4 regions of the Sinobacterium caligoides genome follow, and region 3 is predicted to be linked to each of the others. Evidence: predicted binding sites of a transcription regulator. Region 3 holds the regulator's gene; each other region holds the start of a gene.
What was found. Region 3 encodes PhoB, which activates phosphate uptake and scavenging genes when phosphate is short. Its sites were predicted from a motif close to TGTCATAAANNTGTAACA; they were not measured.
Positions count from the first base shown of each region.

Region 1: EDC56_RS04300 (substrate-binding domain-containing protein) is a predicted target of PhoB. The motif match lies at 1,885-1,902, and genes of this name have one in related genera.
Region 2: EDC56_RS03760 (SdiA-regulated domain-containing protein) is a predicted target of PhoB. The motif match lies at 2,120-2,137, and genes of this name have one in related genera.
Region 4: EDC56_RS00245 (porin) is a predicted target of PhoB. The motif match lies at 1,397-1,414, and genes of this name have one in related genera.

Region 1 is NZ_RKHR01000003.1:946,523-950,038, reverse strand. It holds gene cobU (bifunctional adenosylcobinamide kinase/adenosylcobinamide-phosphate guanylyltransferase) at 1-85, shown strand, start outside; gene cobT (nicotinate-nucleotide--dimethylbenzimidazole phosphoribosyltransferase) at 168-1,214, shown strand; gene EDC56_RS04305 (histidine phosphatase family protein) at 1,230-1,844, shown strand; gene EDC56_RS04300 (substrate-binding domain-containing protein) at 1,995-3,380, shown strand.
Region 2 is NZ_RKHR01000003.1:823,983-827,498, forward strand. It holds gene pdxR (MocR-like pyridoxine biosynthesis transcription factor PdxR) at 1-413, opposite strand, end outside; gene EDC56_RS03755 (pyridoxamine 5'-phosphate oxidase family protein) at 510-1,124, shown strand; gene EDC56_RS03760 (SdiA-regulated domain-containing protein) at 1,193-2,056, opposite strand; gene EDC56_RS03765 (ABC transporter permease) at 2,517-3,449, opposite strand; gene EDC56_RS03770 (ABC transporter permease) at 3,446-3,516, opposite strand, start outside.
Region 3 is NZ_RKHR01000003.1:380,545-384,060, reverse strand. It holds gene purU (formyltetrahydrofolate deformylase) at 1-620, shown strand, start outside; gene phoB (phosphate regulon transcriptional regulator PhoB) at 720-1,430, shown strand; gene phoR (phosphate regulon sensor histidine kinase PhoR) at 1,501-2,817, shown strand; gene EDC56_RS01880 (cation:proton antiporter) at 2,814-3,516, opposite strand, start outside.
Region 4 is NZ_RKHR01000001.1:45,927-49,442, reverse strand. It holds gene EDC56_RS00250 (hypothetical protein) at 1-201, opposite strand, end outside; gene EDC56_RS00245 (porin) at 294-1,325, opposite strand; gene EDC56_RS00240 (hypothetical protein) at 1,456-2,028, opposite strand; gene lon (endopeptidase La) at 2,217-3,516, shown strand, end outside.

The DNA of each region.
Region 1 (3,516 bases), 570 kb from region 3:
TCAAGAGCTCGCTGCTCGCTGTGATCGTGTGGTGATGGTCGTCGCAGGGTTGCCCCAGGTACTCAAGGGGCCACCGTTGGACTGAGCGAGATGCGCGGTCACAACGGGGTCCTATCCAATAGAGTTATTTTTAACTGATAATCGCGTTAATATAGAAGGTAGAAAGAATGAGTGCATGGTATTTGGCAGCAGCAAAACAGCTCGACCAAGAGGCTAGGCAAGAGGCGTTAACGCGGCAGTCTGTACTGACCAAGCCTCCTGGGTCGTTAGGTCGGCTGGAAGCCGTTGCTGTGGCGTTGGCGGCGATGCAGGGCTGTGAGCAGCCTAGCCTCAACCTGCCGTATATTGCGATATTTGCCGCCGATCACGGCATTGCTAAGCAGGGCGTATCGGCTTTTCCTCAGGTAGTAACAGGGGAGATGATTCGCAACTTTGCCGCCGGTGGTGCCGCCATTACCGTAATGGCAAAACAGATGGGAGCGACGTTTACCGTGTTAAACATGGGGACCGCGTTCCCTGTCGAGCCACTCCCTTCGGTGCGCTCGTTGAATATTAAGCCTGGTACTGATGACTTCTCCAAGCAACCTGCGATGTCTGATCAGGAGCTGATGTCTTGTTTGCAGGCGGCTGCTGATTTTATCGATGAGATCGATGCCGACCTGTTTATCGGTGGAGAGATGGGCATTGCCAATACAACATCGGCATCGGCGCTGGCAGCGGTGATGCTTGGAGAGCAGGCCGAGGCGTTAGTGGGGCCGGGTACAGGGGTGAGCAGTGATGTGGTGATGCATAAAGCGCAGGTGATTGATGCGGCGATTGCGTTGCATGGGGTTCGTCGTGAACAACCGATGGCGCTACTTGCCTGTCTTGGGGGGCTTGAGATCGCCGGCTTGGTAGGGGCTTATATTCGCTGTGCGCAGAGAGGGTTGCCAGTATTAGTGGATGGTTTTATTGCCACGGTTGCAGCCTTGATGGCGGTGGCGATTAACCCGTCGATTAGAGGGTGGCTGTTGTTTGGCCATAGTTCTGCTGAACCAGGGCATCGAAAGGTGTTGGCTGCACTTGAGGCAGAGGCTATCTTACAATTAGATATGCGTTTAGGTGAGGGCAGTGGTGCTGCTGTTGCCTATAGTGTTGTGCAGTCGGCTCTGGCGTTACATCGAGGCATGGCGAGTTTTGCTGATGCTGGCGTCAGTGGTGCGGACGAGGTTTAACAGAGGGTGACAACGATGTTGACGACGATTGATCTATTACGACATGGAGCCTGCGAGGGGGGGGAGATTTTTCGTGGCAGCAGTGATGTGTCGCTCTCGGATCAGGGCTGGCAGCAGATGTCAGCGGCAGTCGAGTCTGAGGCGCCACCTTGGCAGGCAATCGTGACATCCCCCTTACAGCGCTGTGCTAGATTCGCGACACAGCTTGGTGAGCGCAGCCACTTACCTGTCGCCAGCTATGAAGATTTGGCGGAAATTGATTTCGGTGACTGGGAGGGGCGCTTGATTGCCGATGTGCAGGCCGAGCAGGGCGAAGCGCTGAGGAAGTTCTGGGAAAAGCCATCGTCCAATACACCGCCAAATGGTGAGAGTATGGAACGCTTTATGACGAGGCAGTATCGTGCCTGGGATCTACTGTTGTCGGCGCATCGAGGTCAGCATATTTTACTGGTGAGTCATGGTGGTGCGATACGGGTATTATTGACCCGCTTGCTGGCGATGCCTGTGGACGCGATTGTCAGGTTAGAGGTTCCCTATGCCTGCCTGAGTCGTGTTAAAATTTATCATAGCGAAGGCCATAAGGATTGGGCGCAATTAGTTTCTCATAATAGCTCTTTAAGAAAGTTGTAATAATCTGTAGCTGCCCTATCATCCCGTGAGGTTTTGGCGCTGTCATTAAAGTGCCATATAACTGTCATCACCCCGTCATTTGACGAACTTAAAATCTGCGTAAAATTCAACTGAACGTTAAAAAACGAATTTTATCGGAGTGTTTTATCTATGCGGTTTCGATCTCAGCGCCATTTTTTAATTATAATAAGCTGTCTTTGTTTCAGCATTTTTACCGCAGTACGGCTCAATGCGGCCGCAGTCTCCGCTGCCGATAAACCGGAGTTGTTGTTTCGTTTGGCGGGCTCCAATACGGTAGGCGGGCGCTTGGCGCCAGCATTGGTGATGGAGTATCTTCGTGATCTTGGTGCGCAAAATGTGCATGTCGTTCCCAGTCATATTGAGAATGAGGTGCGTATTCTTGGAAGTCAGTATGGTAACGACGGGAGTCAATCAATTGCCGTAGATATTTCGGCGCATGGCTCGAGTACGGGCTTTAAATGGCTGAATGCTGGGCGTGCGGACATCGCGATGTCGTCGAGAGCGATCAAGCAGAGTGAGGTGAAGTTGCTCGAGCGTTTCGGTGATATGAACAGCTTTGATAATGAGCATGTGATTGCCATTGATGGTTTGGCTATTATTGTTCACCCAGATAATTCGTTGAATGAACTCAGTAAGCCGATATTAAAGCGTATTTTTAGTGGTGAAATAGATAACTGGCGGCAGCTTGGGGGTGACGACCGTGCTATTACGCTCTATGCCCGTGACGATAACTCAGGTACCTGGGATACTTTTAGAAGCTTGGTGTTGGGTAAAAAGACGGCCTTAGCGAGCGGTGCATCGCGTTACGAGTCAAACGCAGAGCTATCTGCACAAGTTGAGGCGGACCGTGGGGGTATTGGTTTTGTGCCTTTGGCAGCGGTCGCCGGTAGTAAGTTATTGGCTGTATCTGATCGTCAGACTCGAGCAATGAAACCGGAGCGGATCAACGTCGCGACGGAGGATTACCCCTTAGCCCGTCGACTGTACCTATATAGCAAGTCTAATATCGATAACCCGCATGTTGACGATTTTTTGAGTTTTGTGTTGAGTGAAAAGGGGCAGTCGATTGTAGAGAATATTGGTTTTATTTCGCAGAATATTATCGCCGTCGAGCAGCAAGCGGATAGCAGTGCTCCAGCGGAATATTTACAGCTTACTCAGCAGTCGAAGCGCTTAAGTGTCAATTTTTATTTCTCGCCCGCGAGTGCCGTCTTAGATAATAAGGGGCAGAGAGACCTGCTGCGTCTAGAGGGTTATTTTGCCAGCAGTGATGGCAAACAGCGAGTTTCGTTAGTCGGGTTTAGCGATGTTCGGTCGAAATCAAGCTTGGAGAAGGTGCTGGCTAAGCATCGTGCGTTGATGGTGAAGAATAAGTTGATCGGCAAAGTCGAAAACATTGAGCCGGTGATGAGCTTAGGGGCGTTTATGCCGATCGCTAATAATGGTGATGTGGTCGCTAAGATGAAGAATGGGCGTGTCGAGGTCTGGGTGTCGTCAGTACCGTCTTCGAACTAGCTTGTTTAGCGCCCCCTTTTATAACTACTTGTTTTTAGCTGCATAGCGCCCCTCTCTCCGGGGGGCTGTGCGGCTTTTTTATGCCTTTGTTTCGAGTCCCCGGATGGTAACTTGCTGTCTCAAAAGGGGAAAAATC
Region 2 (3,516 bases), 440 kb from region 3:
GTCGGAAACGCTTTTAGGTCGGGGATGCCTGGCGTAAACGGCAGCGACGCCTCATGCCCCCGAAAGCTCAGCTGAGACAACGACTGTGCAAAAGCAGACAGCTCAGGCAAATTCAGCAGGCGATCACCCGCCGACAATGGCATAGCCGAGCGCTGGACAGGCAACGTTTTCTCAATATAAACACCTCGGCCACTATGACTCTCGACAAAGCCTTCTGCCTTTAGCTGTTCGATAACCAACAACACAGTATTACGACTCACCCCAAGCTGTAATGACAGGCGCCGCGATGCCGGCAACTTGGTCCCGGGAGGTAATCTACCGCTATAGATTCTTTGTACAATTTGCGCATGTAATTGCGCCTGTAGAGAGGCATTGGCATCAAAGGTTATATCATCGAGAGAAGGTAACTCCAAAGCGGCACCATAGTGTGATTAAAACTGGACCTTTCTATAGTACCGGTATGAATAAATAATGCCCATAACATTCATCACAAAGAAGAGGAAGTGACTGTGGCAGCCCCCAAAAACAGCCCCCAAACTATCGATCAACTAGCTCGAAGCCCACACAGCACCATCAAACGCGGCGTCGGTCGCGCCAGCTATGACAAAGCCCTTGTCCTTCAATTAGTCGACGATTTAAAGCTAGGGCACATGGGGTTTGTTCTCGACGGGCGCCCCGTTATCATCCCAATGACAATATGGCGAGTTGACGAAGCACTGTATTTTCACGTCGCCAACAAGAGTCGATTGCAAAAAATGTTAGAGCAAGGCGATGAATTTTGCCTCTCCATTGCCGAATGCAGCGAGTGGGTAATGGCAAAATCCGCCTACCATCACAGCGCTAACTTCCGCTCTGCCGTACTCTACTGCAGCGGTAAAAGAATCACCGACCCACAACAGTTCGACCGAGTATTTTCACTACTAATAAATGACTTAGAAGAAGGTCGCTGGGATCATGTTCGCCCACCGAGTGCGCAGGAGCGTAAAGGGACTGCTCTCATGCAGCTACAGATCAACGAAGGCAGCTATAAAAGCCGAACAGGTGGACCCAATGAGAATGCCGCCGACCTAACCTTACCGGTGTGGCATGGCGTAAAACCGACCTGTCCCTTTCATCAAGGATAACTGTCAACAAGTCGGTTTTAGGGCAGCTAGCCAATAGCGGCTGAGCTGCCCTGTTTTAACTAACGCGATTAGCCGCGATCAAAGCGATAGATTAGATTTGGCTCGCTGACAATATAGATATTACCTTCATCGTCCGTCGTGACGCCCTCAGGCTGCGGAAGGTCTTCAGCCAATCGGTGCTCACCCGACTCCAGCTTCATGTAGCCCAGTATATTAGCGTCACCATCAATTTCAGCTAACGCTCTCGACTCATCGCTAAGCACCATAAGATGGCCTGTGTACTGATCAAAGTGCAACCCAGAGAAATCATCCATCCCGAGTTTATTATCAATATCTTCAGTATATTTTTCTAGTTCAAGACTACCATCAGAAGATAGAAACCCTTTTATTTTAATTACCTGCATAGGGTCACGTTCGCGGGCGACAAATATATCGTTATTTTCCCGATTAATAGCCAAACCCTCCCAGCCCTTATTCTTGTTACCACCAACATTTAAGGTAAACTTTTTAGCATCCTTCCTGTCCACAGCCTTTGTATCAGCATCAATTCGTACTAGTACAACACTTTGTAAACGCTCATCAACGATTAAGAAACGCCCTTCGCCCGCATAAACCACCGCCTCAGTGTCACTAAAATTAACTAGCTTAACCTTACGCAAAACGTTCATTTTTTTATCGAGCTCTAACAGTTGCGTCGGTCCGTTCATCACAGCCCAGAGACGCTGGGTGTCATCGTTGAAGGTAATACCAGATAAGTTATTATCAACACCTTCCACAAGATGAGCCTCTACGGCAACATTATATCCTTTTAACCCATCACCCACTGGCACACTATAACTCGCATAAACAGCACGAATTAAAGCCAAAGAGATTATTACAGAAAGCACAGCAAAGACTGACTTATAACTCGTTTTTTTCATTTTCATTTTCATATAGGTCTTATTGTTATAACAATTGATCAATCATTAATGCTCACAGCATTCTACAGCATTCACTGTGACTAAATGATGACAAGTAGCGTGATCGCTCCTTAGGCCAAGCGCGAATTATCACCTTTATTTATCAACCAAGGTGTGCTCTATCCGACACATTCGCGCTAGAAAAACATGAAGCCTTAGTAATATTTTTATTAATGCAGCGACTACAACTAGAGACATCGATAAAAATTATAAGTTCAACCGCACCACTAACAGACAATATAAGGCTTATAAAAATTGGGAGGGAAGCTGGGGGGGGGGATTACTTTCGTAACAGCTTAACGCTTTCGCTATAAAAACGAGTTTTTCGATATATATTAAAGAGATATAAGGTTTCACAGCTGCTGCGCAGTTAAACTATAAATTCAAGTACACAGCAGATGCAAAGGTGACTAAGAATAGCCACAGAAAAACATTAATCTTTGTAGATCTTTGGATTCATCACATCACGTAACCAATCCCCAAGTAGGTTGATCACCAACACCAGAGTCACCAAGACGACTCCAGGTATAACTGTTATCCACCAAGAGCCACTAAAGATAAACTCAAAGCCACTACTGATCAACGCACCCAAGGAGGGCTCCGAGATAGGCATCCCTAAACCAAGGAAAGACAGCGCTGCTTCACTAATAATGGCGTTGGCGATCTGCACCGTAGAAATCACAAATATCGGTGACATACAATTCGGCAAGATATGACGAAACATGATCTTTATATTACCAAAGCCCATCACCTTTGCTGCCTGAACGTACTCTTTCTCCTTTTCCGCTAGGACAGAAGCCCTGATTGTACGAGCATATTGTGGCCATTCTGCGATACCAATAACAAAGATTAGGATCAACATGGCAAACTCGCCGTACAACTCGCTACCGAAGGAGGCTTTAAACACCGCTAATACTATAATGGCTACCATCATCGTCGAAAATGACAGCTGTATATCAGCCAAGCGCATCAACATACTGTCGACTCGACCACCGATATAACCAGCACTTAGTCCAATCACAATACCCAGCAGCGCCTGCAGTGCCACGGCTGACAAACCAATGGTCAGTGAGACACGAGTACCGTACAAGATTGTACTTAACATATCTCGGCCCTGAGCATCAGTCCCTAATAGGAAGCGTTCCTCACCATCCTCCTGCCAAGAAGGGGGCAACTCAGAATCCATAATATCTATCGAACTCATATCGTAAGGATTATAAGGTGCTATCGCCGGGGCAAAAATAGAGCCGAGGATAAAAACCAAAAATAATCCCGTACAAACCATCGCGACTTTGTCACGAGTAAAACAATAAAACAAATTGGACTGCTTAAAACGATCCAAGCGACTCAAACTTTGCTCGCTCATTTTTTGCCTCCAATAATATCGACTGTTGGATCTATCAAGCCATAAATTAAATCCACCAAAGTATTGG
Region 3 (3,516 bases):
GGCGTTGTAATGATTCTGATGTACGCAAGAAGGTGGTGTTGATGGCGAGCCATGCCTCGCATTGTTTGGCGGACATTTTACATCGCTGGGAGAGTGGGGAGCTAAATTGCGATATTGTGGCGGTGATTGCCAATCATGAGAATTTAAGAGCAATGGTGGAGTGGCATAAGATCCCTTACCATTACATTGACTTTAAAGGCCAAGAGAAGGCGGTTGCAAACGCACAAGTTGAGCAACAGTTGTCAACGCTAGATCCTGATGTGATTGTTTTAGCACGTTATATGCAGATAGTGCCACAAGCCTTGTGTCAGAAATACAGTGGCAAGATTATCAATATCCATCACAGTTTCTTACCTTCCTTTATTGGCGCTAACCCCTATCAAAAAGCCTTTGATAGGGGAGTAAAGCTGGTCGGTGCGACGTGTCATTATGTGACAGAGCAGCTCGATGAGGGGCCGATATTGGATCAAGATGTGATTCGCGTCAGCCATCGTGACAGTAAAGACGATATGGTTCGTCTAGGAAAGGATGTCGAGAGGCGAGTGTTAGCGCGAGGTTTACGGGCGCACTTAGAGGATAGGGCGATGATTCAGGGTAACAAAACTGTCATCTTCGATTGATCGTTCTGTAGGGCCTGTAACATAGCTGTCACACAGCTGTCGTTAAATAGTCCTATACGCTGCAGTACGATAACTGAGGCTACTAATTATGAGGACGCTATGAGTAACGCAAAAATATTGATTGTTGATGACGAAGCGGCCATTCGTGAGATGCTACGAATGAACTTAGAGTTTAGTGACTTCGAGTGTGTCGAAGCGGCAGATGCGATTGAAGCGCATAGCAAGATACTCGATGAGCAACCAGATCTTGTGTTGTTAGACTGGATGTTGCCTGGAACCAGTGGTATCGAGTTGGTGCGTCGCCTCAAGAAAGATGATGGTGTGGCGGATGTCCCTGTCATTATGCTGACCGCTAAGGCTGATGAAAGTAATAAGATCCAAGGTTTAGAGGGTGGGGTTGATGATTACATTACGAAACCTTTCTCCCCGCGGGAACTTATAGCGCGAGTGAATGCCGTTTTGCGGCGTAGTGGCGCGAGTAATGACAATGAGAAGATTGTTGTTGGCGAGCTGGTGATGGAGCCGGATAACCACCGGGTTTTATTGGCTGGTACGATGATTAATTTAGGTCCCACCGAATACCGCCTGTTGAATTACTTCATGACGCATCAGGATCGGGTCTATTCACGTGCACAGCTACTTGATCGCGTCTGGGGAGGTAATGTCTATGTTGAGGAGCGCACTGTCGATGTCCACATTAGACGTTTGCGTAAGGCGCTTCAGCTCGACAGCGGACAAGATTTCGGTGTCTATATTCAGACTGTTCGTGGAGCGGGTTACCGCTTCTCAGAGCAAGGTGTGACTGTTTGACCTTACTCAGCCTGCTTTCTTGGGGCTGAAGCTTATTAGAGCGACGTTAACCTCGTTAGATGGAATCCGTGTGAATTACCAACCTGCTTTCAACCGCGAGATTCTTCGCGTATTAATTTTCGTCCTGCCCATCTCTGCAGTAGGGGGCGCTATGGGATACATGTTGCCTGCCATGTTGACAGGGTGCCTTTGCTTTGTGGCTGATCACCTTTGGCGGATGCATCGTCTGCGCCGCTGGCTTGAAAATACAGCTGCTTTAACCGATCTCGCTGAAGCCGATAAGCGCGTCGGGATGGTTCGCGAAGTGGCGCTTGATTACAGCCGTTTACGCAGCCGTTATGAAGAGCAGCATCGACGTCTTGGTGCCGCTGAAACTTATCTTCAGGAGGCGGCTTCCTCACTTTCTGATGGCGTTATTGTCGTTGGTGGAGGGGGAGAGCTTACTTGGGCTAACGGTTCGGCGAAAAAGTTAATAGGCGTTTCTTTCCCTGGCCATTATAAGAAGTTGCTAGTGAATGTGATCGTCGATCAAAAGTTCATTGATTATTTTAATCAATGTGATTTCAGTGAACCACTAGAGATGGTCTCACCGACGACGCCGCATTTAACACTTTCGCTCAGTATGACTTTTTTTGGCGCAGGCAATCGTCTTATTTTTATTCGTGATATCTCCAAAGTCAGGCACTTGGAGAAAATGAGGCAAGACTTCATCGGTAATATGTCACATGAGCTACGTACACCGCTGACGGTCATTAAAGGCTACCTTGAGGTGATTGATATGCATCTCGATAGTGAGAGTTCCCGCTGGCGTCGTCCGATTACGCAAATGCAAGAGCAGGCAGAAAGGATGGAAAACCTGATTACTGATCTGATGTGGCTGTCGCGCCTAGAGTCGGTGCCGCAGGAGGACTCCGATGTGGCGGTGGCTGTAGCGGCTACGGCGAGAGAGATGGCGGAGGAGGCCTCGATTCATGCGGCGGGGCAGGGGAAGTCGTTTGTCATCGAGGTTGAAGACTCAATACAACTAACGGGGCAGTTTAAGGAGCTACGTAGCGCTTTTAATAACCTGGTTGTTAATGCGTGTAAATACAGCGGTGAGGATGGCCAGGTTACGATTAGTTGGAGGGGTAACAGTGATGGTGGCGCGACCTTTTCCGTATCTGACAATGGCTTTGGTATCGCTCAGCACCACTTAAGTCGTTTGACTGAGCGTTTTTACCGCGTCGATACCAGTCGCTCAATTGCGACCGGTGGCACAGGACTTGGTTTGGCTATCGTCAAGCATGTGATGATGCGACATGATGCGGAATTGACGATTAATAGCGAGGAGGGGGTGGGTTCAACCTTTAGTTGTGTTTTCCCACCGTCACGAGTCGTTAGGGGTTAGGATTTTGTCGCAGCTGCCTCAGTCGGCTTGTTGTTTTCCTTTTTGGCTGGGGTGATCATTGCGATGATCTTCCAGTCTAAGCCCGGTTTAAGCTCGACACTCTCGGCATAGACATGGATGTGCTGTTTGTCGTCAATGGCGAACAGTGGCACGATGTGGTCGTCCTGGTTCTTAGCTAAATAATCCTCGTAGCTAAATTCTTTACTGAGGCGAGTGCTCTTAATTTCTCCTCCGTTTGCGACCAGCGAGGCAAGTTGTTGGAAGCTTGTATCTGCATTAAATAGTGTCATGCCGCGATGATGGATCGAGGCACGGTGCTTGGCGGTATCTCTGCTGCGGGTCTTGATGCAAAAGGTTTTATTGCTACCAAACTCACGAATAAAGCGCATACCAGACATAACGTTTTGGTGGCGTTGTGGTGTCAGCGCCAACATATGACCGATCCCTGTTAAATCGAGGTACTCATCGGCATGGCTCGATGCGGGGTTGCCAAAATAGGTCTTTAAGCCAAGTAGGCGGGCAGCGGAAATATTCTCCCAAATCGAGTCGGTGAGAACGACTCTGAAACCAGCGTCCTGTAGCGCCCCGCCTATTTTACGGGCCAGACTGTTGGCGCCGATGATCAGGAAGCCGCTTGGCGAGGGCTCAGCGACACCAAGTAATCGTGCAATGGGGGCTGCCGTTAAGCTCTGTAAGACG
Region 4 (3,516 bases), on a different contig from region 3:
CTTGTTTGTTGATGTCGTCTTTTTTTCGCCGTTAATCATGATAGCTTTTTGAGGCTTCTCACTATCAATGAGCTTTATTTTGTCATCCTTATGAAAATTGCTGAAATTTAAGCTGTCAGCGTCATCGACAGTTGATTCTGCGGCATGAGCGTAATTTAACAGGTTCAATGTGATGATGGTAATTGTCAGCATTGTTTTCATGAGTGGATCCCTTTTGTCGCTAAAGATAGTGAAAAGGGGGGAGCGCTATCGCACTCCCCCCTTTTCGGTGGTATTGGTAAAGCTGTCTCTATTTAGAACTTGTGCTGTAGACCAAGGCCTAAAACGTCCAGCTCTTCTTTGTTATTACTAACATTCTCTGTCGCTTCTAAGCTGTTATAGAAGCCAAAGACCTTGGTGGCCTTACTAAAGTTATAGTCTACGCCGATACCGTACTGCTCGTTTTTATCGGTGTCGACATATTCAATTGGCATGTCAGATTGGCCCACTTGACCATAAACCTTCCACTGCTTGTTGATCTTATAAGCTGCGCTGACAAGATAGCCAGTAAAGCTATCTTCATTTAGGTTGCTAGCATCGACGCCCTGATAATCAGAGACTTGATAAAGCGCGCCAAAGGTAAGAGCAGCAATTTTATACTGTGCAACGAGACGGGTATTATCAAAGGCGTCATGCTCAAGCGCTGACTTAGTCGCTACATTGTTGTCATGAGCAAGGGCAACGTAGAAACTGTCATTTTCCCAGTTAACGGAAGACGAGAATGAGTCGAAGAAGCCATCTTCCTTATCACCATCTTCACCAGTGATATTATCACCTTCGTTGAGGATTGGCTGAATAGTGGCGCTGAAACCGCTATAGCTAGGGGTTGTATAGTTAATGATGTTCTTAGCGCGCGTTTCCCCTACCAGCACGTTCTTCATGTCGCCGCCGTTAAGGTCGTTCATCACATCGACTTTGTTTTGCGATAGCTTTAGGGCTGTGTCATGGTTACCAGCGAAGACAGTACCAAAGTCACCCGTTAGTCCGATGTAGATGTTGCGCTGCTTAAAGGCGTTGCCATCTTTAGTGTCGCCGTCGTCGACAGCAACTTCATATTCCATCTTGTAGATAACGGAGGTGCTCTCTGTTAAGCCGGTTTTGCCTTTAAAGCCTAAGCGTGAGGCATTTGAGTTAAGCTTAGCTGTTGAGTCATCACCGTTATCGACATTCTCTGCGGTGACATTGAGCTTGCCGTAGACAGTAACATCAGTGTCAGCGTAAGCGGAAGTGACGGCCAAGCCTGTGGTTGCTAGTAGCGCAGCCGTTAATTTATTTACGTTCATCATACATCTCCAGTTCATTCCAAAGTTTGTTTTAGCTATCCATACATTTAATGGCATGTATTATGGTCAGCACATATTACATAGATGTGACGGAACGGTAACGGTTTTATTACAAGAATGTTGTCTTGCTGCACTAGCTTTGTAGGTTGTTTTTTGCTGGATATTCGCGTGAAGGGAGGTGAGTTAAGGTGAGGGCGGTACCCACGATGAAAATGATGACAGTATAAAGTTCAATTCGTCCGCTGAGTGTTATTGCTTGCTGAATACTTTCTCGGCCATGCTCACTTAGCTTGAAGGTGAGGCTTTGTTGTATTGTTTTCAGGTTACTCTGTATTGCTTCCAGCTCAAGGATGATCTGGCTATTATTGTTAGAAATCTTTTCTATTTTCCAGAGTTTAAGCTGTAACTTTTTTAAAGTATTAGGCTCTTGAAAGTTTATGATGCTAGCAGCGAGTAAGCTGTGTGCCAATTCTAGATTAGGCTGTATTGGCGATGGCGTATTTTTTAGGTTGGTATAGATTGTTAGTAGTCTGCCTACCTCTGAATTAAGCGAATTAATGGTGGTAAGTCGAGGGATATCTTGTTCTAGCATAAGGCTAGAGCTAGCCTGGAAGCTTCTTCCTGACTGATAGATACTTAGCGACAACGCTGTGGTAACGGCCATCAGTAAAAGGAAACAGGCTAAGTTATGTTTTCTTGTAAGCATACCTTAATACACCTCTATACGATAAAGGGATATTAATCAGTGTAGCAATGGGTGAGTGTTGTCGCGTATTGCGCGCTTCACTTATTGGAATTTGCTTGTTGCGACCCCATATAGGTTAGATGTCAGTCACTGAGGCAATCCCTGCAACAGCCTGGCAACCTGTAATCGGCGTAGAATGAGGTAGGGCAGTGGTAGCAGAGTTAAATGAGAATATAGAAACAGAAGCGGCTGCTGAAAATAAATCTATCGCACTGCCTGATCAGGTATTGCCGAATGTTATTGAATTGCTGCCTATTTCTAGCAGGCCTTTCTTCCCCGCTCAGATGCAACCGGTGACGGTAACGAGTGAGCGTTGGGCTGAGACGATCCATCGTGTATCGGAGGCGGACCAGCCCTATGTAGGGCTTATTTACTGCCCTGTTGAAGAGGGCGATTTCTCTGTCGATGATTTAGCATTAACCGGTTGTGTTGCGAGGGTGCAGAGTGTTGAAAGTGATGGTGAGTACTTACATCTGATTGCGATGGGAAGACGCCGCTTTCGTATAGTGCGTTGGTTACGAGAGTCACCACCTTATCAGGTTGAGGTTGAGTATCCAGATGCGCCAGTTGAGGATGACAGCGGTTTGCGGGCTAGATCCATTGCTATTTTGGCGGTGATCAAAGAGTTGCTCCCACTTAACCCGCTGTACTCAGACGAGTTACGCCAATACCTCAATAGGTTTGGACCCAATGACCCATCTCCGCTTGCCGACTTCGCGGCTTCAATTACGACTGCTAGTAACGATGAGCTACAGAATATCGTTGATACGGTACCCTTGATTGAGCGTATGGATGCAGTCTTGTTGCTATTGAGGCAAGAGTTGGAGGTGGCTAAATTACAGGGTGAATTGTCTGAACAAGTCAACGATAAGATCAGTGCACAGCAGCGTGAGTTTTTCTTGCGTGAGCAGCTCAAGTTAATTCAAAAAGAGCTGGGTATAACCAAGGATGATAAGACATCTGACGTTGATGAGTTTAGAGGGCGACTAGAAGGTAAAGAGTTACCTGATCATGTCTCAGCTCGTATAGATGACGAAATGATTAAGCTGTCCGTATTGGAGATGGGGTCACCAGAGTATGGTGTGACGCGTAACTATCTCGATTGCGTTACTGAGCTGCCGTGGGGCATGCATTCAATTGACCGGCTCGAGCTGGGGCCCGCTCGAGAGGTGCTGGAAAAGCATCATAATGGTCTTAGTGACGTGAAAGATAGGATTATTGAGTTCATTGCACAAGGAGCTTATAAAGGTGAAATCTCCGGTTCTATTATGTTGTTAGTAGGACCGCCAGGAGTGGGTAAAACATCGATTGGTAAGTCGATAGCGGATGCTTTAGGGCGGAAGTTTTACCGCTTTAGTGTCGGCGGTATGCGCGATGAAGCAGAAATCAAAGGGCACCGTCGCACCTATATTGGCGCGATGCCGGGCAAATTCGTGCAGGCCTTAAAAG